3 regions of the Paenibacillus sp. Cedars genome follow, and region 1 is predicted to be linked to each of the others. Evidence: predicted binding sites of a transcription regulator. Region 1 holds the regulator's gene; each other region holds the start of a gene.
What was found. Region 1 encodes LexA, which represses DNA repair genes until DNA is damaged. Its sites were predicted from a motif close to CGAACATATGTTCG; they were not measured.

Region 1 (9,809 bases):
TAAAAAATAGAGTTCCATCCCTCTTCTCCCCTTTCGGTTGTAAACCGGAGAAATCCCCCGAAACATTCGGAGGATTTCAACCCGGCTATGCCGGTATTCAACAGGTTAAGCTTTATCCACGTTAAAATAATGTGCCTCAGGATGGCTGAACACCATCGCCGATACCGACGCCTCAGGCTCCATCATGAATCCTTCGGTGAGTTGAACGCCGATATCCTCTGGCTGCAGCAGCTTAAACAACGGCTCCTGATCTTCCAGGTCCGGGCAAGCCGGATAACCAAAGGAGACGCGAATGCCTTGATACCTGGCACCCAAGCGCTGCTTCATGGTCATGTCTGCCGGATCCGGATATCCCCAAGTATCCCGCATCATGTGATGAATCCGCTCCGCCAGTCCTTCTGCCGTTTCCAGGGCAACGGATTGAAGTGCATGGGAGCGGAGATAATCTCCCTTGTCCTTCCATTCCCCGGACAGTTTTCCTACGCCGTGTCCTGCTGTAACAACGAGAAATCCGACGTAATCCATCACGCCGCTATCTACGGATTTCAAGAAATCCGCCAGACATAGGTATGGCTCAACCTGCTGTCTCGGAAACGTAAACGTATGCAGTTCTTTGGTTGTGTCATTCGGATCATATATGATGATATCGTTGCCTCTCGACTGCGCCGGGAAGAAACGGTACATAGCATGCGCCTGAATGATGCCCGATTGAACGGCCTCCTCCAGGATACCGTCAACGGTTTCCTTAAGGGATACTGCCTTCGGATCATTTGCTTTTAACAGCTGTTCAACGGATCCTTTAAGTCCCAGATGATGTCCTAACAGCATCTGCATGTTGATATAAGGCAGGATATGCGAGATCGGATAATTCCGGAGCACATGCCGCTCCATATCCGGCGGTATATACACCGGGACATCTGTCGATATTTTGGATCGCAAGCCCTCTGACAGCTTAGGCATCACTTTCACCACTTGAGGAGCCGCAGCTTCCGCTTCTTGCTCTGCCTTGATATCTTCAACCATTCTTGTCCGCTGCACCGGATCGCTAAGCTGGTTTGCCAAAGCAAGTCCATCCATCGCATCCTTGGCATAGAGCACCATCCCATCGTACTCCGGACGAATGCGCGTTTTGGTGAATTTTCGTGTCAGGGCAGCTCCGCCTACCATAATCGGAACGCTGATCCCGGCATTCTTCAAATCCTGGGCCGTTGATACCATCTGCTGGGCTGATTTGACCAGCAAACCGGACAAACCGATTGCATCAGGCTGTTCACGCCGGTAGGCCTCAATAATTTGCTCCGGTGGTACTTTTATACCCAAATTAATGATTCGATAACCATTGTTGGACAGAATGATCTCCACCAGGTTTTTGCCGATATCATGCACATCTCCCTTGACGGTGGCGAGCATGATTTTACCTTTGACCGATGACTCGTTTTTCTCCATAAAAGATTCCAAATACGCCACGGAGGCTTTCATTACTTCTGCGCTCTGGAGCACTTCTGCCACGATTAACTCATTGTTGTTGAACAAGCGGCCAACCTCGCTCATTCCATTCATCAATGGGCCGTTAATAATCTCAAGGGCTCCGTATTTGGTTAATGCTTCATCCAAGTCCGGAATAAGTCCTTCCTTAGACCCTTCCACTACATAGGAGGCAAGGCGTTCCTCAAGTGTCAAATTCGAGACTTGAACCTTCTTCTCGACCTTCTTGTTGCGGAATGCCGCCACAAAGGCTGCCAATGTCTCATCATTGGTGCGGTAGATCAGCTCCTCCGCCAACCGGCGCTCCTCTTCCGGAATGGAGGCATACCGTTCCAGCTTCTCTGTGTTCACAATCGCATAATCCAGGCCCGCCTTGGTGCATTCGTACAGATACACGGAATTCAGCACTTCGCGTCCTGCTTCCGGCAATCCGAAGGAAACGTTGCTGATTCCAAGAATCGTATGCACTTTCGGCATCGCTTCTTTTATAATACGAATGCCTTCAATGGTTTCCTTGGCGGATCCGATGTACTGCTCGTCTCCAGTACCTACAGGGAATACCAGTGTGTCAAAAATAATATCTTCCGGTGAAACACCATACTTGTTCACGAGCAGATCATAAGAGCGCTGAGCTACCTTCAGCTTGTCGTCACGATGGATCGCCTGGCCGCTCTCATCAATGGTGCCCACTACGACCGCAGCACCGTATTTGTGTACCAAGGGAATCACTTGCTCAAATTTCTCCTCGCCATCTTCAAGGTTAATGGAGTTAATTATCGCTTTGCCTTGCGAGTATTGTAGGGCTAAGTCAATGACAGCCGGATCGGTTGTATCCACCATCAGTGGTACCTTAACCTTTTTCACCACGAGCTCCAGGAATTTGACCATGTCTTCACTTTCTTCACGATCAGGGTCCTGCACACAAACGTCAATAATATGAGCACCGTTCTTCACTTGTGCACGGGCAATCTCGGATGCCTCTTCGTATTTGCCTTCAACAATTAGACGCTTAAACTTGCGCGAACCCAGTACATTCGTACGTTCACCCACCATATATGGGCGGTTTTCTTGCTCAATATAGACAGGCTCGATGCCGGACAATGCCGGTAAATGCGTACCATCCAGCGGACGTGGCAGGAAGGTGTCCATCGTATTCTTTAGCGCACGAATATGATCAGGAGTTGTCCCGCAGCAACCGCCGGCAATATTGAGCCATCCCTTTTCTGCAAAAGCACCCATCTTCTGGGCCAACGACTCAGGGGATTCATGATACTGACCGTTCTCGTCAGGCAGACCAGCGTTAGGATAACAACTGATCGCACTTCTTGACATTTCAGACAAAGACCGGATATGGTCGCGCATGAATTCCGGGCCTGTAGCGCAGTTAAGCCCGATGGATACCGGATTTAAATGTTCCAATGAAATGTAGAACGCTTCAATATTCTGACCGGCAAGCGTGGTTCCCATCGGTTCGATGGTACCGGAAATCATAATAGGAAGGGTAACACCCGTCTTCTCAAACGCCTGGCGAATGCCAATGCTCCCCGCTTTAACGTTCAACGTATCCTGTGAAGTTTCGAGCAGCAGCGCATCAACCCCTCCTTCAATCAAAGCCACGGCCTGCTCCTCGTAACTCTCAATCAACTCGGCAAAAGTCACACCGCCGGTGACGGAGAGCGTCTTGGTTGTCGGCCCCATTGCCCCCACCACATAGCGAGGACTGTCCGGGGTAGAATATTTTTCAACCGCAGCACGCGCCAAATGCGCTGCTTTCAGGTTGAGTTCCCTGGCAAGCTCCGGAACATCATATTCAGCAAGGACAACGGAGGTTGAGCCAAATGTATTCGTTTCAATCAGGTCTGCACCTGCTTCAAGGTATTGTTCATGTATTTTCTGAATGACATCCGGCCGATGAATGACCAGCATTTCATTACAACCGTCCAGCTCCGGGCCGCCAAAATCTTCTGCCGAGAGGTCCTCTTGCTGTATCATGGTGCCCATGGCACCATCAAGAATTAATATTCGTTCCTTAAGTACTTCTTGTAAGCTAGGCTTGTTCAACTCATAAACCTCCCCGGAAAACGTTAAATCTTAGTGTATCAGAATATTTTTCAATAGAAAAGCTGAAATATGCGTTGTTACTCGGGCAAATCAACATTTGCAGATGACAAACGCGGTGAGGGGGGCTATAATACATATTAATCCAACGGGAGAAAGAGGGTTAGAGCTATGGCAGAGATTGTAATTCGCAATACGAACGAACGTATTACCGGGGAAGAAAATGTTCGGGAATTCCTGAATAACCAAGAGGTTGTTTACGAGCACTGGAATATGGAAAAACTCCCGGCAGCGCTTCAAGAAAATTTCAAGCTTAGTGATGACGATAAGAAGCGCATTTTGGACATCTTTGATGTAGAGATTCGCGACCTGGCTGCAAGACGCGGCTACAAAATTTGGGATGTCATCACACTTTCCGAGTCAACGCCCAATATAGAGGACCTGTTGAAGAAATTCGAAGAGGTTCACACGCACTCGGAAGACGAAATCCGTGCGATTGTCGGCGGTAAAGGGATCTTCATTATTAAAGGTTCTGACGATGTAGGATACTTTAATGTTGAGCTTGAGCCCGGCGATGTCATTTCCGTTCCGGAAAACACGCCTCACTTCTTCACATTGATGGAGAACAAACAGATCATCGCAGTTCGTCTCTTCATTGAAGAGAACGGATGGGTAGCTACACCGGTAGCGGATCCCCAGTTCCAATAAAACTGCAATGGTTGATTGAATAGGAAAATAAAATAAGGCAGCGCAACCATCCGATTCACGGATCCTGCACTGCCTTATTTTATTGTGTTGCATTACTCCATTACTCCGTTACCGTGAGTTCCTTCAACGGCATCGAGTGCTGTCCTCTTGCAGTGACGTGCGAAACGATACGATACGTTCCGGCATCGGGGAAGGTTTTTTCCATTTGGTATACCCCATCCTGATCGTGCTTAACCGGCACCTTCGCCTGTACGCCTCCACCTTCGAGTGTTACTTCAAATTCCACATCATTCGCATCTTCCACCGGATTGCCTGCTTGTGTCACCTTTGCTTGAATTAATACCTTCTCACCAGCCTGAATGCTCTCCGGCGTCAACGTCAGTTCTACAATGATAGGCTCTGCCATCACATCATCGCTGTATTCCGCTTGGCTGTCACTGCATGCAGCAAGCGCAACAGCCATAAGTACCATCGCTGCAAACAAAGCCACCTTTTTCGTTGTCATGCCTAACACCTCTTTACGATATAATGCTATATATGGTTCATCCACGTAATGGTCAAATGCCAATCTGCGTAAGCTTACTATCCATTATATCGTATTAACCTTTTTTTTCTATCTCATACAGCTTACAATTGTGTGACGTTTGTCACAGGCGGTAATCCACAACAAACCTCAGGCGACAGAACCAACAAAAAACAGCCCCGGATCGCATAATCTGCTTCAGGACTGTTTCTATGTACGATAACGTATCGATGGATATTTATATACTTGTAATTTACAAATTCCTCAAAATGCCGTGCAGTTCGGATAAATGCTTGATTTCAAACTTCGGCTGTATACCCGGATCATGGGGACGATCGACCCGATTGATCCATACGGTATGGAGCCCAGCCGCATTGCCGCCCTTAATATCCGTTGTCAGTTTATCCCCGACCATAACAGCTTGATCGGCCTCCACACCTAACAGATCAAGTGCATGCTTGAATATGGAGACATCTGGCTTACCCTTGCCGAAATCGCCGGAAATGATAATATGATCGAAATATGGGACCAGCTCCGGGACGCCATCCAGCTTCTCCTGTTGCAGATCAGGACTTCCGTTTGTAAGAAGCAGTAATTTCACGTTGCCCTGCAATTCCTTCAGAATTTCAAAGGTCTCTTCATATACATAGGGTCTTGTTCGACGTTCTGAAGCAAATCGTTCAGCCAGCTTCTCAGCCAACGACTCATTATCCACACCCACGCGAATAAGTCCCCGGCGCCACGACTCTTTGCGGTAAACGGGTGCAAGTTCCTGAAGTTTCCTGAATTCCGGCTGTGCTCCAGCCGTAAAATTCGCCCACAAGCCTTCAAACGGATTAATTCCGATCATTTTAGTAAAAGCAAACGTATCATACGATTTATATAACGCTCTTGCTTCCTCCCTGACCGCAGACAGCAGTTCAGCTGCATTGACGCCGGTTTCCGCTGCCCCCGCTTGGCTTGTCACTTCGAAAGCCTCTTCCACACTTCGTTCGTCCCACAATAACGTATCATCCAAATCAAATAACACTGCAGCTATCGGCATTTCTCTCCCACTCCCCATATTGACTGTTATCTGCTCTGTCGATTAGTCATGCTCCACTGGAATTTGATGAGTTTTGGCAAACTCCTCCAGCCTCTCGCCCATCGCTTTGGTATCATAAAGATTCATCATGCGTGAGAACACCCAATTGCCCGCTTTCCCTTTGCCCTGGATAACCACGGAACCCGAAGCAATTTTGATCTTCTCGATGTCAGATACAGCCAAACGGCGTTCCCGGTTGAATTTCATCGTGGATACAGAGGCACGCTCTATCTTCAAATAAGGCTTACGCAAGAAAATCATAAGCGCCAATAGAATATACAAACTAACACCCACCCAGTTCAACACATCATTGCTTCCTCCTGTTGCCCCAGACGTTGCAGTGCCCAGAAGGGCGTACAGCCCGGCAAGCGCAACGAGCACTAACGGCAGAACGTATTTACGTCCTTTAAACACATCACTCTTATCGGAGATGGTGGAGCCTTGGTACGAGGACAGCCCTTGCTTCTTACGCTGCTTGTTGAGTTGTGACATATTCTTGTTGACTTTTCTTTCCCATGATCGTGACATATGGTTCCCCCTGGACTCAATTTCAATATGATTTAAACCATATAAATTTGGGAAACCGTGTTCAATTCTCTACAAATGAACCGGCATCCCAAATGTTATAATTCTATCCTTCTATCTGCCCATTAATCCTCTGATCAGATCATGAGACAGTTTTCATAGACTACTGCTTTAATCGCGGGCCGCCTTTTTCTTCATTTTCATCTACCCATTCAATCGATTCAAGCTGTTGTCTAAAGTTACTACGAATATTGTTAAGGTATATTTCCCGAAGCTCAGCCCGTTCCTTCTGCTCTTCTTCGGTCAACCCTTCACTCTTCTGTTTTCTTGCTAATACATTAATGCGTTCCACCAAAGTATCAATATCCATGCCTTCTCCTCCAATTCCAATATCATTTATAACTTAAACATGTGAAAAAGAGCTTGTCAAGGAAACCGCACCCTTGCAAACTCTCATTAAGAATAAATATGAATGTATGATCAGTATGAATGGGTTCTCCCCATCATTAACAATAGAGTATTAGTAATTAGAAATACACAATATGCGTTAGAATGGATTGCTCATTACATTACCACACCGGTAATGATAACACCTCTCCTGCCTGTATGTCAGGACCTTTCAAACCGTTCGTTCTTCTAATACTATCAATATATACGCGCGTATCCATATCAGCTGGTTTATGAAGGGAAGCGATACGCCATAAACTATCGCCGGATTGAACAATGACCAACTTCTCACCTGTCGGCTTCTCCATTCCCCCGGCAAAAACGGAATAGGCCCCCGTCCAAAAGGATGCAACAATCAGCAGAATAAATAGAAGTTTAATTAAGGGGATGGAAGTCATTCTGGTTTTCAATTGATAGACCCAAGTCACCGAAGACTTCTCCGTTCGCACAGGAACGTTCTCATAAATACTACGGTATGTACTGTATTTCAACATGGAATCATCATCTCCCAAACAAGTGTTCTCTTATGAATTCATAATAACACGAACACTTGTTTGATACAATACCCAAAAGAACATTTGTTCTATCTTTTTTTAGAACTTATGTTTGTACGAACGGAAGTTCTATGTTATAATTTTCCCAAACGTTACTAAATGGGGTTGATACGGCATGTCGAAAATATCCAGCCGCCAGCTGGCGATCTTAGAGTTTATCCGCAACGAAGTTCGTAGCAAGGGTTACCCGCCTTCTGTCCGGGAAATCGGCGAGGCTGTAGGACTAGCTTCCAGTTCAACGGTCCATGGGCATCTAGACCGATTGGAGAAGAAAGGCCTGATCCGCCGTGACCCTACGAAGCCAAGAGCGATCGAACTGCTTGGCCAAGAAGAATCCGATAGCGCTAATCTGTTTACCCACACCATTGCCAGAGTGCCTGTTGTCGGTAAAGTCACTGCAGGCGTACCTATTACCGCCATGGAGAACATCGAGGATTACTTCCCTCTCCCTCAGCATTATGTAGGCGACGATAAGGTATTCATGTTATCTGTTGTTGGTGACAGCATGATTGAAGCTGGCATACATAGCGGTGACTATGTCATTGTTCGCCAGCAGCAAACTGCAGACAATGGGGACATTGTAGTAGCGATGACAGAGGAAGACGAAGCAACCGTAAAGACCTTCTACAAAGAGAAGGACCACGTTCGCTTGCAGCCGGAGAATCCTACTTACGAGCCCCTGCGCCTGAATCATGTAACCATTCTCGGCAAAGTCATCGGTCTCTTTAGGGATGTACACTAACTTCATATATCAATGAACAAGAGGTTACCTTCCTTAGTTGGATGGTAACCTCTTGTGCTACGTTATTTAATCCTTAAGATTTCCGGTCCTTGCGCAAGACCATCACCATGGCATTTTGCCTAAGATCTAATTGATACATTCTCTCAGCCATATTATCTTCAGGCGAACCTTCCCCGCCTGGACCCTCCGTGGACTTCAGAACAAGCTTATTATCTTTCACCGTAGGTGTAGTGCCCGGTCTGTAATAGGACGTGCTGGCTCTAGAAAACTCCTCCTCAAATTGCAGCTGCACCGCCTTACCACTCCCATGCTCCACCGCAAATGCATAGATTTGTATTCCGTGACAGTCCTTATATTGCGGGGCGAGTATGAACACATCCGCTTCCTGAAAAGGCAATCGAATCATCTGAAGAGCAGCGGAAGTTGGTTGTATGAAGGTGAGATCCTCAAGGACAACCACATCCTCCGAAGTCCCCTCTGCCGCGTACTTCACTTTGTAATCCCCTTTAAACGACAGATCCGTTTCGAGTCCGAAACAGCTGGGAGCTCCTAATTCCGTTATCTCTTCCTTATCGATGGCAACTACCTGTAACGTTCCTTCATCCGTTGTACCTTCTGCGCGAATCGTCTCCGTCACAGATGGGGATGGTCCCCCCCCTGCCGTATGCTGTTGTACCGTACGTTCCCCCCAAGGAAACTGAATCAATAGCAGTAGAGTGACAAACAATAGCACGCCAGTCATACCAACACGTAAATATGGACGACGCTTTGATCTATGGCTACCTTGGGTCAATGACACCTGTACCTTATTTTTCATCTCGGCGGTAAATGGTTCATTTTGAAAAGGACCTTGTTGCGCTCGCTCGTACCAATCAGGCTTTTCCTCATTCATAACCAGAATTCTCCTTTAACATGTTCTGCACTTTTTTTCTCGCCCGATACAGCCTGGATTTAACCGTACCAGTCGCTACGTTTAGAAGCTCCGCTATCTGAGTGATCGGCATTTCGTAGTAAAGATCTAGAACCAGCACCTCCCTGAACTTTCTTGGCAGACTCATAATCATCCTCCATATCTCATCCGTATACTGACTTTCCATATATTCCGCTTCAGCTGACCGGCTCTGGTCATCCAGACGCGGCTTGTCCTGCAAGGTCACTTTCCGCAAGAAAAAAGCCTGTTTGTGCCGGAACGCCGTATGTCTTGTAATTGTAAGCAGCCATGTCTTTAACGTCGACTGCCCACGAAACGTATGTATTCCATAATAGGCCTTAATAAAAACCTCTTGGGCAATGTCATCAGCAAGAGCATGTTGCTTGGTCAAAAAATAGGCGTAATTCCATATATCATTTCCATACTGGTTCATCATTTCATTCAAGGTTTGTGTATCCATCTTCGACATTTGTGTTACGTATTCAAGCTCCAACCGATTCACCTCATCTAATTAGAGTCATTGAAGCGAGTAAAAGTTCCCTAATTTTGATAAATAAAAAAGGCATCTTCCCCCACATGGAGTAGATCCCCTTCATTCCCGGTTAATGTTATCTGGTTTCTAAAGATTATGTTACTCAGTCGTTAAAGGAGCCTGGTCCCAATCCAATTTAAATTCAGAACCAAATCTTCTTACGGATTCTATATCAGCAGTAAGATTAAAATCCTGCTCAGATCCGTAAAAACCCAATTGA
Region 2 (9,809 bases), 3.0 Mb from region 1:
CATTTCTGTCCGATCACTCCCTGAAATTTGCTCGTGATCGGACATATTTGTCTGTTCACCACCCTCATGATCAGACAATTTTGTCTTATCACTTTCCGTATGATCGGACATTTCTGTCTGTTCATCTTCATGTGATCGGACAATTTTGTCCGTCCACTTCTTCGAATTTCTAACTGAGAGAATCAAACCTCTGGGAGCCCTGGTCACTCGTATGTATTCATGCTGCTCTAGGTTGTCCAACCAGCGGCTCACAGTCTTGTCATTAACCCCGAATCTCTCACCGATCTCTGACAGCTTCATAGGCTTGTTCCTTAGGACGATGCCCCAGACGGTCCCCTCCTCTTGTTTCTCGGATGTCGTGGAGCTTACGCACCAAAGGAATAGCCATATCGCGTTGCCTATGTTCTTATAATGTTCTGGCTCCAGTAATCCGGAGTACATCGGAAAAGGGTAACTGCCTTCGGGCATATAATCATCCCCTGACTAACTACTAATGATTTGACTTACATCCTTGTTTTCATATAGCACGTTCCCTCATAATCCTTTCTTTCCACTCCTTGTCTCCAAGGCATCGGCCTGGTGTTATTTCAAAGTGCCTTCGGCCCAGAACAAAGGAGACAAACTTACCTGAAGACCGTTCGTAGTACATACCGTTTAAAACCGACTGAACGTCCTCTTCGAAAATATCCAACTGAATGGGTTCATTCACGTTTTACGCCCCCTGTCGTCCCGTAGGAACACGATTGGGTATATCACTCGAACAACCGTCCATCCGGGGTATCCTCGAGCGAAATATGCCCTGGTCTCCCTCTTAAATTCCTCTGGATCGGTTTGCATTAGCTTCCAGATCCGATCGCCCATCATACTTCGCATCAAAGGTTGTTCCTCGATCATCGACCAGCCACCCGGACGAGCTTGCCTGTTGTCTCTTGGATCTCTCGCTTGAACCGTTCCTCGTCGCTATTTCCATCTGATAGGTGCAACAGCCAAATCTCCTGAACTTTTCGGGTATCATTGGCTTTCAAGAAATCTTTTACATGATCCAGGCCAAAGTGCGATTTCAGCAGCCGTTTCATTTGCGCTGGGTGGAGGCGGCCGGTTGCCACCCGTTCCTTTACAATGTCCATCGAATAATTGCATTCCACCATGATGTGGGTCAGATCTCGGAAACGGTGCCGGCAGTAGAAGGTGTCCGTAAGAAATACCAATTTGTCGCCGGCTGTATTAGCCAGAAGGAACCCTAGTGGTTCCTCCACGTCATGCTGGATATCAAAGGGTAAGATGTTCCAAGTCCCAATCTGGAGATCCGTCATGGCCTTGATCACCTTTAGTCGATGCCCTGATAACCCTCTGGCGTCCGCCGTTCCTTGACTGGTGTACACGTTAATTCCGGCCTTCATGATGTCCTTGGCAGCCTTGCTATGATCCAGGTGTTCATGGGTGATCAAGCAGCCCGCAATCTCTGACATTCGAAACTTCAAAGCCCGTTGCAGTGACTTGAAAGGAAATCCGGCCTCCAGTAGGAGAGCCGTTTTCCCATCGCTAATCCGGTAGGCATTACCCGCGCTGCTGGAGCCTAGACAGTGAATATCGATCACCAAGACTCAGGGCCGCTGCCAGCCGTCTCCATAGGTGGTACATCACCTGAGAAATCTTCAAAGTCCATCGCTTGTTGATCTCCAGGATCCGGCTTGGATTTAGTACCACTACCTGAAGAAGTTTCCTTTTTGGTTTGGGTCGGCTCAGGTTCCGAATCTGTGTCAATCGGTGGAGTGATGTCAATGACTTCGCCATTTGCATTGGCAGCTATCTCTGCTTCAACTTCTGCTTCAGCAAGAACCTCGTCCTGACGTTGAAAGTGTTTCATGACCAGGCTGCCATCATCAGAAGTGTTCATATAAGCTTTACAGGCACGATTGATAACAGTTCGTTTTGCCATCTCTCCAGGAAACTCATTATGGGTGCTGTTTTCCTTGTCCGGATTCTGTTTTGATTTCTTCCAGGCTTGACGGATCTCTTTCATCGTCATCACCTCGGTGTATTCACGGCCATCCGGCCAGTAAATTGTGCAGTAGGCCCCAGCAATCTTGTCATCATCCATGTTGGAAAAACTCGGCTTATGCTTTGTGATTTTTTTACGGCCACGAACAATTTCAAATTCGAATTCGTCACCATCATAAATAATTTGCGCATCGATTTCTTCTGCCCCAGTTACTCGTTTGGTCACGGCCATCGTGCCAAAGTAGCTGCGCTGAAAGGTTAAATTCTTGCCATATACAATGAAATAGCCTTGTTTCTTGGCTGGATTCAGACCCTGCACAACCATGTCCAATAGGGCATTGGCGATGCTGTCTCGGCTGCAAACTTCCAAAGCCGGTTTATAGTCCTTGGTCTGTACTGATTGAAGAAGGAGCCACGCTGATTTCATAGCGTTCTCTGGACTGTAGCTTGCGGGGAAGTGAATCTCCCCGCGCTCTTGAAATTGCCGAACCTTATCTGCTACTACATCAACTGTGTCGCGCTTTACGAGCGCCAATTGTTGCGTACTCATTTAGATCGCCTCCTAAGATTAATCGTAATATGATCTGTTACAGTGGGGGCAGCCAGTCACCAATTCAGAACCGGCCTTTTCGACTGTGATTCCAGAGGTATATGTGCCACCATTCCATCCGGAATACTCATGTGGTTCATAGATGTTCTTCCTACAACTCCAGCAGTTACCGGATTGGGGAGCAAAGTGAGGGGCTTCGTTCTCCTCACAATATTTTTTCTGAGCTTGAATGCTCTTGATGATGTCATACATTCAAATCGCCTCCTGCATGTTTTTATGAGCTACGACGCGCAGCTTCTTGTCCGCTTCCGAAACAACCAGTCGAATTATCTGAGCGTCTGTGTCGATCAGTTGGGTTACCGATTCGGCGTTATCGATAAAGATCGGTGCCGAGAATCCGTAGTGTTCGCTGAGAGTGTTAATGATGTCCAGTCCTACATTGATCCGGGCGGCATTGTTCAGGCCGCCATCGTACGGCACCCCATCGAAAAGTGTCGTACAGACGTCATTCAGGCCGCCATTTAGTTGTTCCTCGAAAAGACGGAACCGTGCGTACTTGAATTTGTTGTTAATCCTGGACTCGAGCGCGGATACTTTGGTCCGTGTGAACTCTTCCGTAAGGAACAACTCGTGTTCCAGGCGCTCATACTCGGCGGCCAGCTCGCGTTCCTGCTCAGACAACTCAGCGATCCTTTGTTCTATCTTCTGAACCTGTGCGAACTTTTGCTTGTCGGCCTCCAATTCATCAACTTGCTGGCGAAGCACACGAATTTCAGATTGCACCTTGGAAACAGCATCGGCACTTGATGAGCGAAGCTGCTCGATCTCGGCTCGTACTGCCTCAGCTTCTTGAAGTTTTACCTGGTACTCAGGATCATCTAACGGGTTAGCAATCGACATCTGAAGCTCGGTGAGTTTGACGTTGGCCGCCGAGACTTCGGACTGCTTTGCAGCCAATTCCTCATCCAGTGAGAACTGCTTATCCGCAAGATCTTTCCAGGCTTCATTCAGCTTCCTAGATTCTGCAGCAGCAGCTTTGCCATCAGCAGAGATTTGATCAAGCCGGCGCGACTTGTTAAGGTTGAAATCGGCTAGCGCCTTGTCTTGGGCAGCCTGGACCTGATCCTCAGGAAGAGCTTGTCCGCATGCAGGGCAATTAGGGCCGTGATCATGATCATGGATCGGAAACTCAAGAGAATTCGCAGCATCCCACTCTTCCATAAGCCGCTTAATCTGGCTCTCGGACCGTGCTGCTTGTCGCTTGTACTGTTCAATCTCACGTTGGCCAGCAGAAATTCGCGTCTGTAGATCCGATGCTTCGCCGCGCAGTTGCATTAACCGCTCTCGTTGTTCATTAACAGCCTGCAAACCTCCAGCCTGGACACGTTGCTTGATGTCTGTCAGCTCAGCGTTGATTTCGCGCAAGCGAACCTCCTTTAAGGACAATTCTCCACCTGATTGGATCCGCTGAAGCTCGGCTACCTTGAAGTCGATTCTACTGCGCAGCGTGTCGATGTCATCCTGCAGAAGTTCGGCGTCCAAATCGGAAACGTCCGGCATGTCTCGGTGTTTTTCATCAATCCGGGTAGGGATCAGGTTTATTTCTTTTTTGATCTCAGCAAGTTGTGCTTTTATGGTCTGTTTATGTTTTTCGATGCTACGATCCTCCAGGACAGCAGCTAATGGGGTAAGGTCGGGATTGCTGGCGATAATTTCGGCATTCGTCATATCTCCGCAAACATCAAGTAATATTTTGCGGCGAGCTTCAGGCTTCAGCTCCTCGTTGAACTGAGTTGGACTGGTCAGGAGTTTGAAAATATCCTCATTGATCAAGGCAGCAACCTCAGACTTGTACTCATTTTCTTTGACTGGAACACCGTCGACGAAATATTTGTGTGTATGACCGTCAAATACAGATGTAGCCGAGCCTCTTTTTTGGGCCCATTTTTCTAGATACACTTTCCGGAATGTCCGCCGGCGTTGATCAACAAGGAGTACCGCTTCAACCGCGTGATCCAATCCGTGCTGTACCACTTTGCCCTCCTTGTTCACTTCCTTGATCTCAAACTTTGAACGATTGCTGCTATCCTTACCAAAGAGCAGCCAGACAAAGGCATCAAATAACGTCGTTTTTCCAGTTGCGTTATCCCCAAAGGCATCTACATCACCGCCGTTGGCAAGAAGTACAAATTCACGGAATCCCTTAAAATTCCGAAGCGTCAAGCTTTCCAAGATGATTCTTTTCAAGCGATCTCCTCCTTAATGGGCGATTCAGGATATTTCATGTTTTCAAAGTGCTGCTTGATAGTGAATTCTATCTCGGCCAGTTGATCATCGTTCAAGTGAAGCTCTACTGTTCCGCTCTGAGCTCTAACTGACAGGATCGTCGGTGAATACATTCGTTTGGGTTGGACTACTACTTCCAATCGTTCACCGGTTATATCCATCGATGTTGCAATACTCATGGGTAATCACTCCCTCTTGTGTGATTCGCCCCCATCTGTTATAGTGGGGGCATCAAAATTAAATTTTGGCACCAGATGTGACCCGTACCCGCGGGTCATTTTCTGTTTTCACAGTTTCCGCAGGTCCGTCTTCCACGAACTCATGCCACTCTGCGATGATCGGGCAATTTTCAACACTGGCAATAATCTGTTCGTTCTCATCGATGACCCAGAACTCGGATATGTTGTCGTCTCCCACCTGCTTGATCTCAATGACTTCACGACCGTTCACCTCTGTTCCGACTTCAAAAATTCTTGTCGGATTGCTGACAACAGTCAGCTTTTGGATCACTTGCATGGCGTTTCCTCCCTTCATATGTACTTTTCAAGGTGGGCCGGGGGTTGGCACCACCTTGGATGCGTCAGCCGCATCTCTCGACGCCGAACAGGAGAATAGGTTAGAAAACTGTCCGAAGCCGAGAGACAGGGCCGACTGGCCTGTCATACTATTATTTTTGAATCAATCGTTCATAATGTTGTGCGAATGCATACTTGATATCTTCCGGAAGCATATCTACCGCTTCCGCGAATATCTTGTACACGGCAAATGCCTGTTCCATAGCAACAAACTTATTCACACGTTCAACCGCCTGAGAATGCTCTTCAGAGCAAGCTCGTGTATATAGTTCAGATGCTACTGCGTGATCTTTTTCTACCTGCAGGTAACGTTCAGCCAATGCTAATGCAAACTGCTGGATATCTTCTTCAGTCATCTTCTTTGAGTCAGTGGAAATAGATTCTTGCTTTCCGTGTTGATAAGCCGCCTGGATAAGTCCGGCAATTGTGCTGCTTGTCTCTTCTTCCCAACCATTCAACCATTCAAGAACACTAGTTTCTTGGTTCGTGAGCTCTCGACCGATCAGATGCTTAACCCCGATTTTATTAATCATGCCGTTTCCCCCTTGCGCTTCTGACGCTCAGCCGTTAAAATAGACGACAAGAGACTCATTAGTCGTGATCTCAACCGAGACTGCCCTGCCAGGCAGTCTTTTTTCATGCCCATTTCTTTTTCTGCGAATCTGATCATGTTGTTTAAATATGATTCAGCAGATTCTATCTTCCCAGGCAACATTACCTCTGGATTCTTCCGGATCCATTCCAAGTTATGTGAAGCGTTTCTTCCAGCTTCCCTCGCCTCAGCGACTAACTGTTCTCTCAACATTCCGGTTCCTCATTTCATATATTTTTTAGACTTCATAATTGATCGATGCTCTTTCCAAGTAGCAAGCCAAGAGAAGGAATACTCCTTACACAGCACTGCGGCCAGATGGGTCAATGCAGTGATCGCTTCGACCGTCTCCATCAGTAGACGCTGGATCTGTTTCCTCTCTGACTCATCGAGTTGATCGTTCGTCTTGCTGATGGGAGCTTGTCCAGACACCGTGAGTACCTCTTTCACTTCCTCAATGCTCTTGATCAGAACGCTTGCTCTATGTAAGTCCACATTGTTGAGCCAGGGTGCAAAAGCACCGCCGGTTACCTCCCCGGCTGCCGCAATGTAGAGCTGGCCATCATCGTAATGCGTTGCGGTGCTTTGCATGATATCGTTTGGTGGCTTACGGGATCCTTTAATGATCTTGCCAATCGTTGAATTATCAATTTTGGCCACTTTTGCAGCCTGTAATTTGGTCTGGCCTTTACGTTTGAGGACTTCCTCAAGCGCGCTGCCAAATTGTCCAATCGCCATATAAATCTGTGCTCCTTTGCCCAATTTTTGGGGTGATATTGGACAAGGGGTTGCTGTAATATTTAGTTGTGAGCAAAACCTTCCCCCTCGTCATCCCCTTCGCCGCTGGCAGCTGGTACCGCTCCGGCGGCTTTCTTCTATCCTCTTTAAATTTTCTTGTGCTTCCTTCAAAACTTTTTTTCTTTCAAGCTTTGATAGGCTTTCCGGATTTACTGCAAAATTCGGAAGTGACATATCTAATGCGATCTCAACATCTATGTTTTTCAGCAGGCTTCTTGTTACTGTTGCTGAAACGCAGCCTGTTCGAGATGAATTACGAATCCACCGGAACTTCATTATTGCCACCCTCACATAAAATTTGATTGAATCTGAGTGCTTCTGGATCGCCATTTTTCAATCTAGCCTTGAATCTATCAGCGACTTCTTTAGGTGACATAGTCACTATGTTTCCTTCGTTGATAACGATCCCACCATTCTCAGAGAGTTGGATCGCAACAGGGCCAGTAATCGGTCTTCTCTGATTTGATTCAGCAAGTAGCTTGAGAGCAGTATTTCGTTGTTGTTCATTCATAGCTGGATCGATGGAAACGATATTGATATCCAAGGGGATTGCTAAGTTTGTATCCATAGCTCCTGCCTCCTTAGAATTTAATGAGTACATAACGTGTTTTATTTGAATCCGGCCACATGCTGTGCAGAGTCCATCCTTCAGACAACAATTCGTTTACTTTTGCAAAATCATATGTTTCCTTGACTGCTGTTGCTTCTGATAGTTGGTGTTCCATCTAACCCACCTCCTTCCGTTCCGACGTTTCGGTAGACTGAGTTTCGAGTGTTTTGAATTTCAACACATCAGGGTTAAAAAAAATATCTCCTAAAGGACGAGCCAGAGTATCCGATATCTTTTTCATAGTATCTGCACTTGGGTTATATGCGCCCGTCTCAATCTGAGATAATGACGTCCTCTCGATCCCAATGAGATCGGCCAGTTCCTGCTGCGTCATCTTTAATTCCTTTCGTATTCTGGCGATATTATTCCCCAACACCTTACTCATTTGCATCACCTCGCTTGCTGTTTTGTATTTCTAAACAAATAATAAAACACTATGTTTCGAATGTCAACACATGTTTTGAAATTTAGAACAACATCATAGTAATAGGTTGTGTTTTGATATACACAACATTTAAAATTAATGAAGGTGATGCAATGTGAAAAATACCAAGAAGCTTGGTAAATTAATCAAAGAATTGAGATTGAAAAATGATTTATCCTTACGGGATCTTGAGAAAAAATCAGGAGTAAGCTATTCATTCATCAGTTCTATAGAAAATGACAGGTATTCGCCATCAAGAGATAAAGTTCTTGCACTGGCAAACTCCTTAGACGGAGCAGATGTAAATGAATTGCTTCTGTTATCAGGATTTGCCCCAGAAGATAACGTCACTAAAGAACTTGAATATACAGCTCAAGAACAAGCAGAGTTCGAGGAATTTATTAATAACCCTGAACACGGGATTTTCTTTAAAGATTATTTGAGCGCACCAGAAGAACGTCGTGAGGAAATGAGGATAATATTCAAGGCATTGATGGAAAAAGAAAAGGGGCGTAAGCCTGGACAACGACAAGGTGAATAAGCAAATACCTCAGCCGATGAGGATTTAATTAGTGGTGATTACTTTGAATCATGAAGAGATCAGAAAAGGGGTAACCCAATCTCGTGAGAGTGAGTCTGGAGTAAATTGGTTGTTCGGAGAGATAATTATTATTGCAGTGATATCAGGTATATACTTTTCTTCATGGTGGGTTTTCGGAGGGGTTTTTCTAGGTTCGATTATTCTTATGAACATTAAACCACTACGATATTTGTTATTTATAATTCTTTCTTTAGGATGTGGAGTTGTAGGCTGGATTATCGGGCAATGGTTCGACAGCCTAGGTGCTTCAGTTGTCATCTCTGTTATTGCTGCCTTAGCTTCTGGAGGAGCGCATATCTATGCTAATAAATGGTTGAACGATGTATAGGGGGATTAAATAAGAGATCCACGGTAAAAACTGTTCAATTCAATGAAAAATTAGATGACAACTTGTCTGATATCCGCGGTGATGTTCGCGTCTTAAATCACCGTATAGCCGATCTAGAAATGGAAGTCGAGAAATTAAAGAATCGCTAACATTATCTCTGATTCAAAAGCAGCCAGTTACTGGCTTTTCTTTTTACATATTAACCGAACATATATTCCCGTAGGAGGTTGCAACATGTTTAGATATTATGAAACCACTCCGTTAGAACAATATGCAGAGAAATTATATAAAGATTGCGGAATACTTATTCCAAAGCAGCTTACAATCGAAGAACTATCTAGACGGCTGAATGTCTGGGTTCACTACAAAAAAGTCCGGAGTCGTGCGGTCGAAACAACGCCAGGGAGGTATAGTGTTTTTCTTGATAGTAGATTATCTCCTGAAAAACAATGGAGTGAATTCCTCCATGAACTCTGTCATTTACTCAGGCATGCTGGTAACCAGATGGTACTTCCAAAATCATTCACCCAAGCTCAGGAAGATGAAGCGAACAACTTCGTCTTATATGCAGCCATGCCGTTTTTTATGATTTCCCAACTTACTTTACCAGATAACCAGACTGATGCTATTCGTTACATAGCGACCACTTTTAAAGTTCCGAAAAACATCGCTAAGCAGAGACTTGAACAAATCCAGCGAAGAGAATATCAAGGGAAAATACTGAGCGAAACTGCAAAGTTCATGAAAACTCGGAGTCACATAGATTTAGAAGAAACTCCAACCCTGAGTGAAACGACGTTCTATGCATACTTTGACCCAAGTGGTGATTACATCGAGCCATCCCAAATTATTATTCAAGTAGATAAAGAAACCATGCTCTCTCAAGAAGAGCTTATCTTCTCGCTAGATGGACCATTCAAACGAATCGAAGAGAACCAGCTGGAGGCATTCGTCGACTCTAAACCTGTAAAGTTTAATGATCTGGATTACACAAGAGATGGGCAAATCAGTCTTAAGCTGAGCCATCTCGCCAGCAGGTATTAT
Region 3 (9,809 bases), 330 kb from region 1:
TGCCGGATTTGAAATACGTGCGCAGTGCCAGCAGGATGGTGGGTCGTGCCTTATCGCGTGGGGCTGTAGTTGTCTATGAATCGACAGTTTATCCGGGCGTTACGGAGGAAATTTGCATTCCAATCCTCGAAGCGGAGTCAGGTCTGCGCTTTGGCGTGGATTTCAAGGTGGGATATTCCCCGGAACGAATTAACCCGGGAGATCGGGTGCACCGGCTTGAAACGATTGTGAAAATCGTGTCCGGCAGCGATCCGGAGGCGCTGGAGACGGTCGCCAGGCTATATGAGCTGATTATCGAAGCCGGCGTCCACCGGGCAGAAAGCATCAAAGTGGCCGAAGCAGCCAAAGTCATTGAGAACGCTCAGCGCGATATCAATATCGCGTTTATGAACGAGCTGTCGATGCTGTTCAACCAGATGGATATCGATACGAATGCCGTCCTCCGGGCAGCGGAAACGAAGTGGAATTTCCTGCCGTTCCGGCCAGGTCTCGTCGGTGGACATTGCATCGGAATCGATCCGTATTATCTTACATACAAGGCCGAGGATACCGGATATCATTCCAAGATCATTCTGGCCGGAAGGCATATCAATGACGGGATGGGAAAATACATCGCCCAGAATGTCATTAAACTTGCAGTTCGCCAAGGTCTTGATCTGGTGCAAGCGAAGGTTGCGGTGATGGGTCTTGCCTTTAAGGAGGATTGCCAGGATATCCGCAATTCCAAGATCATCGATATTATCCGCGAACTGCAGGATTACGGGATACAGCCGATGGTGACGGATCCATACGTGGATTCGAAGCAGGCATATGAAGAATATGGTATCGAGCTGTCGGATATGCGTGAGTTAAAAGGAATCCAAATTGCAATCGTAGCGGTCGCTCACCATGAATTCAAGCAGCTTGCGATTTCCGATTTTAACGGGATGTTCAGCACGGAGAAGGAGAAACTCTTGATTGATGTGAAGGGAGTTTATCCAAAGGCCGAATGTGAAGCCAACGGTTTTCATTATTGGAGTTTGTGAGATAACGATGGGAGAACGCAATGGGGATAAAAAAAAGTAAGCAACAAAAGAGTACCAAGGAAGTACTTACGTTACCGCGTACGGACAGAAGGACTCTTTCGTATGTGCCTGATCCGGAGCAAATTCGCATGAATGCGGACCGGAGGGGGAATCGAGCGCTGCAACCTGGAGACGATCTGTCCAATACCGAATATTTGAATAAACTTCGGATGCTCAGTTTGCGTTATGTGGCAGATTTCGAGGTGCTGCTTGTTCCTAAGGGGAAAAAGAAAAGCTCTGGAACCAAGGGGCAGGCGGCCGATATTTCGGGTACAGGCCTGCTGCTTAGGGTGCCGGACGCATCGGGCCTTGAAGTTGGCGACAAGGTGAAGGCCCGATTCCGAATTCCTCCGGGTGCGATGCCCGAGGGCTTCGAATCGGCTGTGCGGATTGATGCAAGCATTGTTCGCCAGTTTGTAAACAAAACGGAATCCGGCGACGAGTTGATGCTTGCCATTGAATTCGAGAAGCCGCTAACCGATTATTTTCAGCGCAAACGGTGGGGATATTCCGTCTACTCCGCCAGCGCGCTTCTGTTCGTGTCGGTGCTCTTCATTATGCTTATGCGCGCCGAGAGTATCATCTATTTTAAATACAATATGGTGCTGTATTTATACAGCATTATTGCAGCACTGTTTCTGTTGACTCGTTACCTATTCGGAGCCTTATACCGCGATGTGCCGATCAATCCCGGGTATACACCTGGCGTGTCGATTATCATTCCCTGCTTTAATGAGGCCGACTGGATCAAACGCACGATTCTCAGCTGTATCAATCAGGACTATCCTGTTGAGAAGCTGGAGGTTATCGTGGTGGATGACCGTTCGACGGACCAATCGGTGCAGCAGATCCAGGATATGATCGAACTGATTCATTCCGAGGCGGAGCGTTACGCTACCCGGGAACGTCTGACCTATACGGTGCTGCCGGAGAATGCAGGCAAGCGGGCCGCACTGGTCAAAGGTGTGGAGATGGCGAAGCATGATCTGGTTGTTTTTGTGGATTCCGACAGTTTTCTGGACCCGACGGCCATACGCCATCTCGTTCAACCCTTCCAGGACCCGAAAATGGGCGGTGTGGCCGGACGGACAGACGTCGAGAATAAATATACCAATAATATGACGAAGCTTCAGACGGTCAGATATTATATTGCGTTTCGGATTATGAAAGCGGCAGAATCATGGTTTGACAGCGTAACCTGTTTGTCGGGTCCGTTGTCCTGTTACCGAAAAGAGCTGATTGTCCAGCATGCGGATGCATGGCTGAACCAGAAGTTCCTCGGCAGACCCGCAACCTTCGGTGATGACCGGAGCATGACCAATTTTATTCTAAAAACACACCGTACCGGCTATCAGGATTCGGCCATATGCTCAACCATCGTTCCTTCACAGATGAAGGTATTCCTGAAGCAGCAGATGCGCTGGAAGCGCTCCTGGCTGCGCGAGTCTCTGCGGGCTGGCAGTTTTATATGGCGGAAAGAGCCGTTCATGGCGCTGTTCTTCTATATCGGGCTGATTGTGCCGATCGCGGCGCCTGTCGTGGTTGCCTACAATCTGATGTATGTGCCAATCGTTCACGGCATTTTTCCGGGAACCTTCCTGATGGGCTTGCTGCTGATGGCGCTGCTTATGAGCCTTGCCCATTTACTGTTTCGCAAGAGCAGGCTCTGGGTGTTCGGCTTCGTGTTCTGTCTGTTCTATGAATTTGTGCTGTTATGGCAAATGCCGGTGGCCTGGTTTACCTTCTGGAAATCGACCTGGGGGACCAGGGAAACGCCGCAGGATATTGAAGCCAGACTGAAGAAGGAAGCCCGCAAGCGCAAAGGCAAAAAATTCGGATTACCGTTCTGATGTGTCAAAGCGGTTGAAGTGAGGATGACAAATGGGGAAGAAACAAAATACTGCCCTTAATGTTCGGCGAAAGAATCGCGGGAAAATCATAAAGGTTACGGCACAGATTCTGATTTTGGGCGTAGTTGCGATTATGCTGGCGAACGCGATTTTCGATTTCAGAGCCTATAAGGAGCCGGATAAATCGGCCTGGCGTCAGGAACAGGGTTTTATCGCTTTGTCCTATTTTGGAGTTGGTCGTACCGGAACGTCCAAGCTGGTGTCCAAAAGCCAGCTGGATGCCCAGCTGAAGGCTTTGCATGACCAGGGCTACGTCACGATATCGCAGCAGGATATTATCGATTATTACGCCGAAGGCAAGAAGCTGCCGGATAAAGCGCTGTACCTGTCCTTTGAAGACGGGCGGAACGATTCTGCCCTGTTCGCGCAGCCGCTGCTGGAGAAATACAATTATAAGGCAACCTTTTTGTCTTACGCGAACAAAATGGGCAACAGCGAACGGAAGTTTCTGCAGCCGAAGGATATGTTGAAGATGACCCGCACGGGTTTTTGGGAGCTGGGGACCAACGGCAACCGACTGACGTATATTAATATTTTTGACAAGGAAGGCCGCTATATCGGTGTTAAAGACGAGAGCGAGCTGACCAGCAAAGCCAGCGTGGAGTATTACAACCACTATCTAATGGATTTCATCCGCGATGAGAATATGATTCCGCTGGAAAATCGTGTAGAGATGGAAGAACGGGTCCGTGCAGATTATGAGGTGATGAATAAGGTCTACACGGAGGCGCTCGGCTATGTTCCCGGCACTTACATGATTATGCACGCCAATGCGCTTGGCAGTGGGATGAATCAGCTTGTTGCGAACGCGAATACGGATCAGATTCAACAGCTGTTCGGCATGAATTTCAACCGGGAGGGCAACGCCTTTAACACGAAGGACAGCGATCTTTATAATCTGACTCGGGTTCAGCCTGCGCCTTACTGGTCCACCAATCACCTTGTCATGAAGCTGCGCAAGGATCAAGGGCAGCCCATGCAGTTTGTTCGGGGGGACAAGCGGCAGGCCGACAAGTGGGTGCTGCTTGGCGGAGCGGCCGAATTCCAGGATAACCGCATGGTGGTTACGTCTCCGCCCTCCCAGGCAGGTGGCGTATATTTGAAGGGAAGTGAAGCGTCTGACGTTACCGTCTCGGCAAAAGCGCTCGGTAATGTGGTGGGACGCCAATCCGTCTATGTTCGTTACGACCGGATGAAGGGTTCTTATCTGCGCCTTCTGCTGGAGAATAATAACGTGGCGGTGGAACAGAAGATTGCGGGGCAGCCTCCTGAGACACTGTTCACGTACTCCTTGCCGAAGGTAGGATGGGGGGAAGAGGATCTGCAGTTCGACAAGGCGTCGGTGTATACGAAGGAACAAACGCAGTCCGGCGCCCGTGATGACGAGAACGATTATCCTGTGAACATCGGCGGAAGCCGGGTGCTGGAGATCTCGGTGGATGGCAATTCACTGTCCTTGAGCGTTGATCAGCAGCTGATTCTGGACCAGCAGCCAGTGCATGCTTCGATTGGTGCCGGTGGCGTAGCGTTCGAATCGCAATTTCATGAGCAGAATGAGAAGGATGACATCTACGATGCCATTTTTGAAGACGTCAGGATCCTGTCGAAGTCTTCGGACAGGGATCAGAAGCTGCTGTTTACCAATAAGCCGACTGGATTTACCGGTATGGTAACAAGCGTGCAGAGAACCGTGAACCGGGCTGTCGACTGGGCCGTGGAGACTTTTTAAAATTAGGGTGGCGTAGGGTGTGATCAACGAATGAGGTATCGAACGGTGAAATGGGCAGCAACAACAGTTTTGGTGACCATGTGCGCTGCTGTCATCATCTGGTGGCCACAAGGCAAAGAGAAGGAACGGGTACTACAGCCGCCCCAGACAGGGGTCAGGTTGTCCGCCTGGATTACGGACTGGCAGTGGAAGACGGGGATAACGGATTTGAAGCTGCTTGCCGGAGGGCTTGAAGAAATCCATCTGTTTGCGGTTTACTTCAATCATCAAGACGAACTCCACATTACACCGGATTATTTGGAGGCTCTCCCTAAGGTCATGGAGGCTGCCCGGGAAGACGGACAGATTCGCAGGGTTCTGACCATCGTGAACGACCGTTTCAATACGGATGGATCGACGGTGCAGAAAGATGCAGATCTTGTATCCCGGATCGTGGCTACACCGGAAAGCCGCAGCCGGCATATCGGGGACATCGTGGCTGAGGTGACCCGGCATGGCTTTACCGGTGTGGAACTGGACTACGAGAAGGTCCGTAAGGAAGACTGGGATAATCTGTCCGCTCTGTACAGTGAATTGTATGAGCGCCTCCGGACAGAAGATCTGTCTCTTCGAATTGTACTGGAGCCGGGCGTCCGCGTGGCATCGCTTGACCTGCCGAAGGGGCCGGATTATGTCCTGATGGCCTATAATTTGCACGGTGGTCACAGCGGACCTGGACCGAAGGCGGATCATGCCATGATCCGGGAGCTCGCAGAGAAGCTGCAGCAGATCCCCGGCGAGCATGGTTTGGCTCTGTCCCTTGGCGGGTTTGACTGGGCGGAGAGTGGCAAAGTCACTTCGCTGACGGAGCAGCGGGCGATCGAGCTGGCGAACTCAATTCCAGACGAGCCGCAGAGAGACCCAGCGAGCGGGGCCTTGTATTTTGAATATACCGACGACCTCGGCGCCGGTCATACCGTGTGGTATGCAGATGGGACGACCATCGCGGGCTGGATTGAAACGGCGCGGGCATCCGGCATCGCGAAGATTGCGATCTGGCGGCTGGGGGACGTGGGAGAGGATACACTGCAGCAATTGAACGAAATATCGGATACCAAAAAGTGATAATGGAACGACAGCACATAGGACATCCCCTGGTGATAAGAAGCCGGTGGGGATGTCCTTTTCATTAGGGTTATTTGCATGCCGATTTAATGAATCAGTTTCGAGGCTTTTGCTTTGCGGACCAGTCCGCTGCTGGCGCGGTTGATTGGCTTCTTGAGCACGATTCCGATGACCAGTGCGATGGCAGCGAAGATGAGCATGAGCAAGGCATCCCGGATCACGATGTCCCACAGGATGCCGCCAACGGCTTCCCGCATCATACTAATGGCATAGGTAAAGGGCAGGTACGGGTGCAGCGCCTGGAAGAATGGCGGTGTCATCTGAATCGGGAAGGTGCCGCCCGCACCCGCCAGCTGCAGCACAAGCAGCACGATGGCCATTGCTTTTCCGACATTGCCGAATACCGACACCAGAGTGTATACAATCAGCATGAAGATGGAGCTGATCAGCAGCGCAAACAGGATGAACCAGCCGGGATTCACCACATAGGTCCGGAGCAGGTAGAGGTCGCCGAGGGTGACAAACAGCGCCTGGAACAGAGTGAGGGTCAGAAAGGTTAAGTAGCGCCCGAAGTAGACCTCGATGCTGCGAAAGCTTCTCTCCTCATCATGAATATCAACGGAGAGCAGGGACACAAGCAGCAAGGCACCCACCCACAACGATAAGGTCGTGAAGAAGGGAGACATCGCGGAGCCGTAGTTCGGAATCGGGTACAGCCGATTCTCTTCCAGTGTGACAGGCTCGGCAAAAAACTGGCTTTCGAGCTCAAAATTGTTCTGAAGCAGATCGATGACTTCCTGAATATCGCCCTCAGCTTCCATCTCCCGGAGTCGATTGGCCAGCGTTGTAATGCGAAGCTCGGCCTCCGGCAGGCGGCTCTGGGCAAGCTGCACCTCTTCTCCCCCCACTGTGAGCCCCCTCTGGGCATCCTTTAACAGGCGCTGGATGTCGGGCACGCTGGTCAGCGCCTGTGTCAGCTCAATCTGGACACGCTTGGCGGTATCGGAGCCCTTGCTGAAGGCTTTGCTTATGGCTGGACCGATCTCGCTATCGTAGCGGCTTAACAGTGTGTTGGTCAGATCTGTAATGTCATCGGCAAGTTTTTTCAGCTTAGCAACGGAATCGGCGGGTGCTTCCTCGCCCCGTTCCACCGCTTGTGTTAGGGTCTGGAGCACGGAATGCGCAGATTTCCATCTTATCGCAATTTCCTCAAGCCTGGCGGCACCTGAAGCTGCTGCGGGGGAGACGGAGCCCAGCCGCTTAAACAATTGGCTCAGCCGAGCTGCAGCTTCAGCAGCTGTCTCGGCGCGAGCCTGGGCAGCGTTCAGGCGGTCGGCAAGCTCCTTCGGATCCATGTCGGCTTGCCCTAAAGCGTCCAGCGCCTGAGAGAGGGCACCAGTAGCTGCATCCAATACCTCCAAATCTTGACGCAAGGCAGGCTCCAGAGACTTCGAGGCACCGGCAGCCTGATTGGCGAAGTCCGCCAGTGCGCCCGCCATTTCCTTGCCCTCGGTAGCGATTCCTTCCAGGCGGGGGAGGGCGGTATGGGCTTGCTGAACGAGCTGGTTTGCCAGCTTAATATCCTCCTGAGCTGTGGTTACCGCTTCATTGAGCTCAGGAAAGCTTTTTTCAAGCCGGAACAGAAGGTTTCGCACTTTATTAATCGCAGGGAGTTGGTTCTCGATTTCAATCCCGAGCGTATTAAAAATCTCGAAGATGGTCCCGTTGGCAGTTTTGATGAAGTTTTTGCTGATTTCCTCGACAACGCCGGATGCGCCCTGTGCCGTGACTTTGGGGGCAATCGCGTTAATCTTCTCGTTCGTATAGTAGAGGATCTGGGCTTTGACAGGCTCGTTGCTAAGCACCGTGCCGATACGGGCAGAGAAGTCCTCCGGAATGACAATGGCCGCGTAATCATTACCGCGCCTTACCCCCTGAATGGCGTTCTCGCTATCCTCCGTAAACCGCCAGCCCAGCTTTTCATTTTGATGGAGAGACTCCACGATTTCTTTTCCCAGATTGATCGGTTCGCCGCGCAGGGTGGTTCCTTTATCCAAGTTGGCGACAGCGATGGACAGCCCCGAAGTCTGGCCGTAGGGATCCCAGGAGGCCTCAATATTAAACCAGGCATATAGTGAAGGGAGAATGGCCAACCCGGTGATGATGACGGCTGCAGCCCAGTTTCGAACGATTCTATTTAAATCAGTAGAATAAATATGGAAAATATTCTTCATGAAAGCTCCTGTCTTGTACGTAGTTGGAGCTAGTATGCCGCCAAATCCGTGCCAAGATACGAAACAAGCTGTTCCTTTATTGCTTCCTTGAGAGAGGCCCAGTCGCTGAGCAGCCTGCGTTCATATCCGCGGCATAGATACAGCACCTGCACCCCATCTTCTGCGGTAAGGCTCTGGTTCTGAATCCGGATACCGCGCTGCCTCATCTGCTGCTGAACCGACCAGGCATGATCAGAATTCCCTTTTTGCATGTATTGCAAATTTAAAATGTAGAGGTCTGCCATTTTGAGACTAAGGGTCTTCAGGATTTGAATGTCCCGCTTAAGAAGCGATTGGAGCAGGTTGTACAGGAGATAGTCTCTGATCAATGCTTCGTCTTCTTCAGAGGGCAGTGGAGGAGTTGAAGGCTTCATAAGTAACACTTCCTCATAAATGAAATACGTATAAGAACATATGTTCTAATATACACATCGTATTCGAGGATTATGCTTCGCGCAATGTATAATTTTTGGTATGTTCACGATATAGGCGTACATATCATGAATAGAGTGGATGGATATTCAACTTGAGTGTGCAATTATGTTGATGTTCATGTAATCCATGGTAAGCCGATGTTTAGGCAGAGCGTATCTTCCTGGGGGTGATGATGTACCGCATCACACAAGTGTTCATCCAGTAAATTCCAATGAGTACCGATGGCTGTTTAGCTAGCCTGCAATCTGTGTTATAATAATGTTAGCAGTTAACTATAACGAGAAAGAAAGGATCAGGATACCATGTGTCCCCGAAGGACGAATCCCCAAAGGACGATTTGGAAACGATATGATCTCTCATACACATAGCTTCCTTCGTAGAGCGAAGTCGGACGTCTGAAGACAAGGACGGTCTCTCACGAAAGGATGGGAACTATGGTTCGAAGGATGAGCTCCTCCAGGTTTCCTCAGTGTAGAGATTGGCCTATGTCTGACCAATCTACTACGACAAGAGGGATCCTGTATGAGGAAAAGACAAAACACAATTATCACCATGTCGGCGATGTTGTTCGGAACGTTTTTAATGGCTTTTACGTATTATCACATTAATTTTCACAATCATTTAACCGAAGGCGGCTTTGTTGGCCTTGCGCTGCTCGGCAAATATGCACTCGATATTCCGCCGGCATTAAGTATGATCCTGATGGACATACCGGTACTGCTCGTTGCCTTGTTTATCAAAGGCCGGAAGTTTATTTTCAATACGGTTGTTGCAGCGAGTATGTTCACTGTGTTTTACGCATTAATAGAGCGGTATTCTACGCTCGTGATTGATTTGGGCCATAATTTACTGGCAGCCGCGCTGCTGTCTGGTTTATTAACAGGCTTTGGAGCCGGTATTGTGCTCCGATTCGGTGGGGCAACAGGTGGAGACGATGTGATCTCCGTGCTCTTCAGCGAGTGGAGCGGGCTTAAGGTAGGGACGGTGTTTTTCCTGATGGATGCCGTAGTACTGCTATTATCGCTATTCTACATGCCATTGGTTGAGACTTTATACACCATATTAGCCGTATCGATTGCCGGACAAGTGATCACGATCACAGTTACGTACGGTACCGAGAAAACGGAAAAGAAACCTTTTCGGAAGGCGGTCCGTGCCCCAAGCACTCCGGTTACTCCGAAGGCAGCACAGCATACCGTTAGCGGCCGTTCATAATACGGTCCCATTAAGAGAAGCTCACCCGCATCAGGGTGAGCTTCTTTAGTATGCGGTCAGGGATGGATGTTACTTCCCC

Region 2: B9D94_RS30620 (ImmA/IrrE family metallo-endopeptidase) is a predicted target of LexA. The motif match lies at 8,970-8,983, and genes of this name have one in related genera.
Region 3: B9D94_RS18805 (YhjD family protein) is a predicted target of LexA. The motif match lies at 8,488-8,501, and genes of this name have one in related genera.

The regions. Positions count from the first base shown of each region.
Region 1 is NZ_CP020866.1:3,389,382-3,399,190, forward strand. Features, by position in the region: gene rnz (ribonuclease Z) at 1-18, opposite strand, end outside; gene metH (methionine synthase) at 106-3,546, opposite strand; gene B9D94_RS17135 (cupin domain-containing protein) at 3,715-4,251, shown strand; gene B9D94_RS17140 (FixH family protein) at 4,352-4,756, opposite strand; gene B9D94_RS17145 (HAD family hydrolase) at 5,028-5,819, opposite strand; gene B9D94_RS17150 (hypothetical protein) at 5,862-6,386, opposite strand; gene B9D94_RS17155 (DUF896 domain-containing protein) at 6,547-6,753, opposite strand; gene B9D94_RS17160 (LysM peptidoglycan-binding domain-containing protein) at 6,953-7,324, opposite strand; gene lexA (transcriptional repressor LexA) at 7,500-8,126, shown strand; gene B9D94_RS17170 (hypothetical protein) at 8,200-9,018, opposite strand; gene B9D94_RS17175 (RNA polymerase sigma factor) at 9,011-9,550, opposite strand; gene B9D94_RS17180 (hypothetical protein) at 9,689-9,809, opposite strand, start outside.
Region 2 is NZ_CP020866.1:6,386,621-6,396,429, reverse strand. Features, by position in the region: gene B9D94_RS30690 (MarR family transcriptional regulator) at 1-468, opposite strand, end outside; gene B9D94_RS30685 (hypothetical protein) at 518-709, opposite strand; gene B9D94_RS30675 (MBL fold metallo-hydrolase) at 891-1,598, opposite strand; gene B9D94_RS30670 (recombinase RecT) at 1,595-2,551, opposite strand; gene B9D94_RS30665 (AAA family ATPase) at 2,804-4,798, opposite strand; gene B9D94_RS30660 (hypothetical protein) at 4,795-5,016, opposite strand; gene B9D94_RS30655 (hypothetical protein) at 5,075-5,353, opposite strand; gene B9D94_RS30650 (hypothetical protein) at 5,505-5,945, opposite strand; gene B9D94_RS30645 (helix-turn-helix transcriptional regulator) at 6,227-6,742, opposite strand; gene B9D94_RS30640 (hypothetical protein) at 7,056-7,370, opposite strand; gene B9D94_RS31225 (hypothetical protein) at 7,384-7,527, opposite strand; gene B9D94_RS30635 (helix-turn-helix transcriptional regulator) at 7,528-7,797, opposite strand; gene B9D94_RS30630 (helix-turn-helix domain-containing protein) at 7,952-8,377, shown strand; gene B9D94_RS30625 (hypothetical protein) at 8,409-8,765, shown strand; gene B9D94_RS30620 (ImmA/IrrE family metallo-endopeptidase) at 9,000-9,809, shown strand, end outside.
Region 3 is NZ_CP020866.1:3,722,079-3,731,887, reverse strand. Features, by position in the region: gene B9D94_RS18830 (nucleotide sugar dehydrogenase) at 1-1,025, shown strand, start outside; gene B9D94_RS18825 (glycosyltransferase family 2 protein) at 1,046-2,914, shown strand; gene B9D94_RS18820 (polysaccharide deacetylase family protein) at 2,946-4,703, shown strand; gene B9D94_RS18815 (glycosyl hydrolase family 18 protein) at 4,734-5,807, shown strand; gene B9D94_RS18810 (YhgE/Pip domain-containing protein) at 5,894-8,041, opposite strand; gene B9D94_RS18805 (YhjD family protein) at 8,071-8,454, opposite strand; gene B9D94_RS18800 (YitT family protein) at 9,038-9,730, shown strand; gene B9D94_RS18795 (DUF2188 domain-containing protein) at 9,800-9,809, opposite strand, start outside.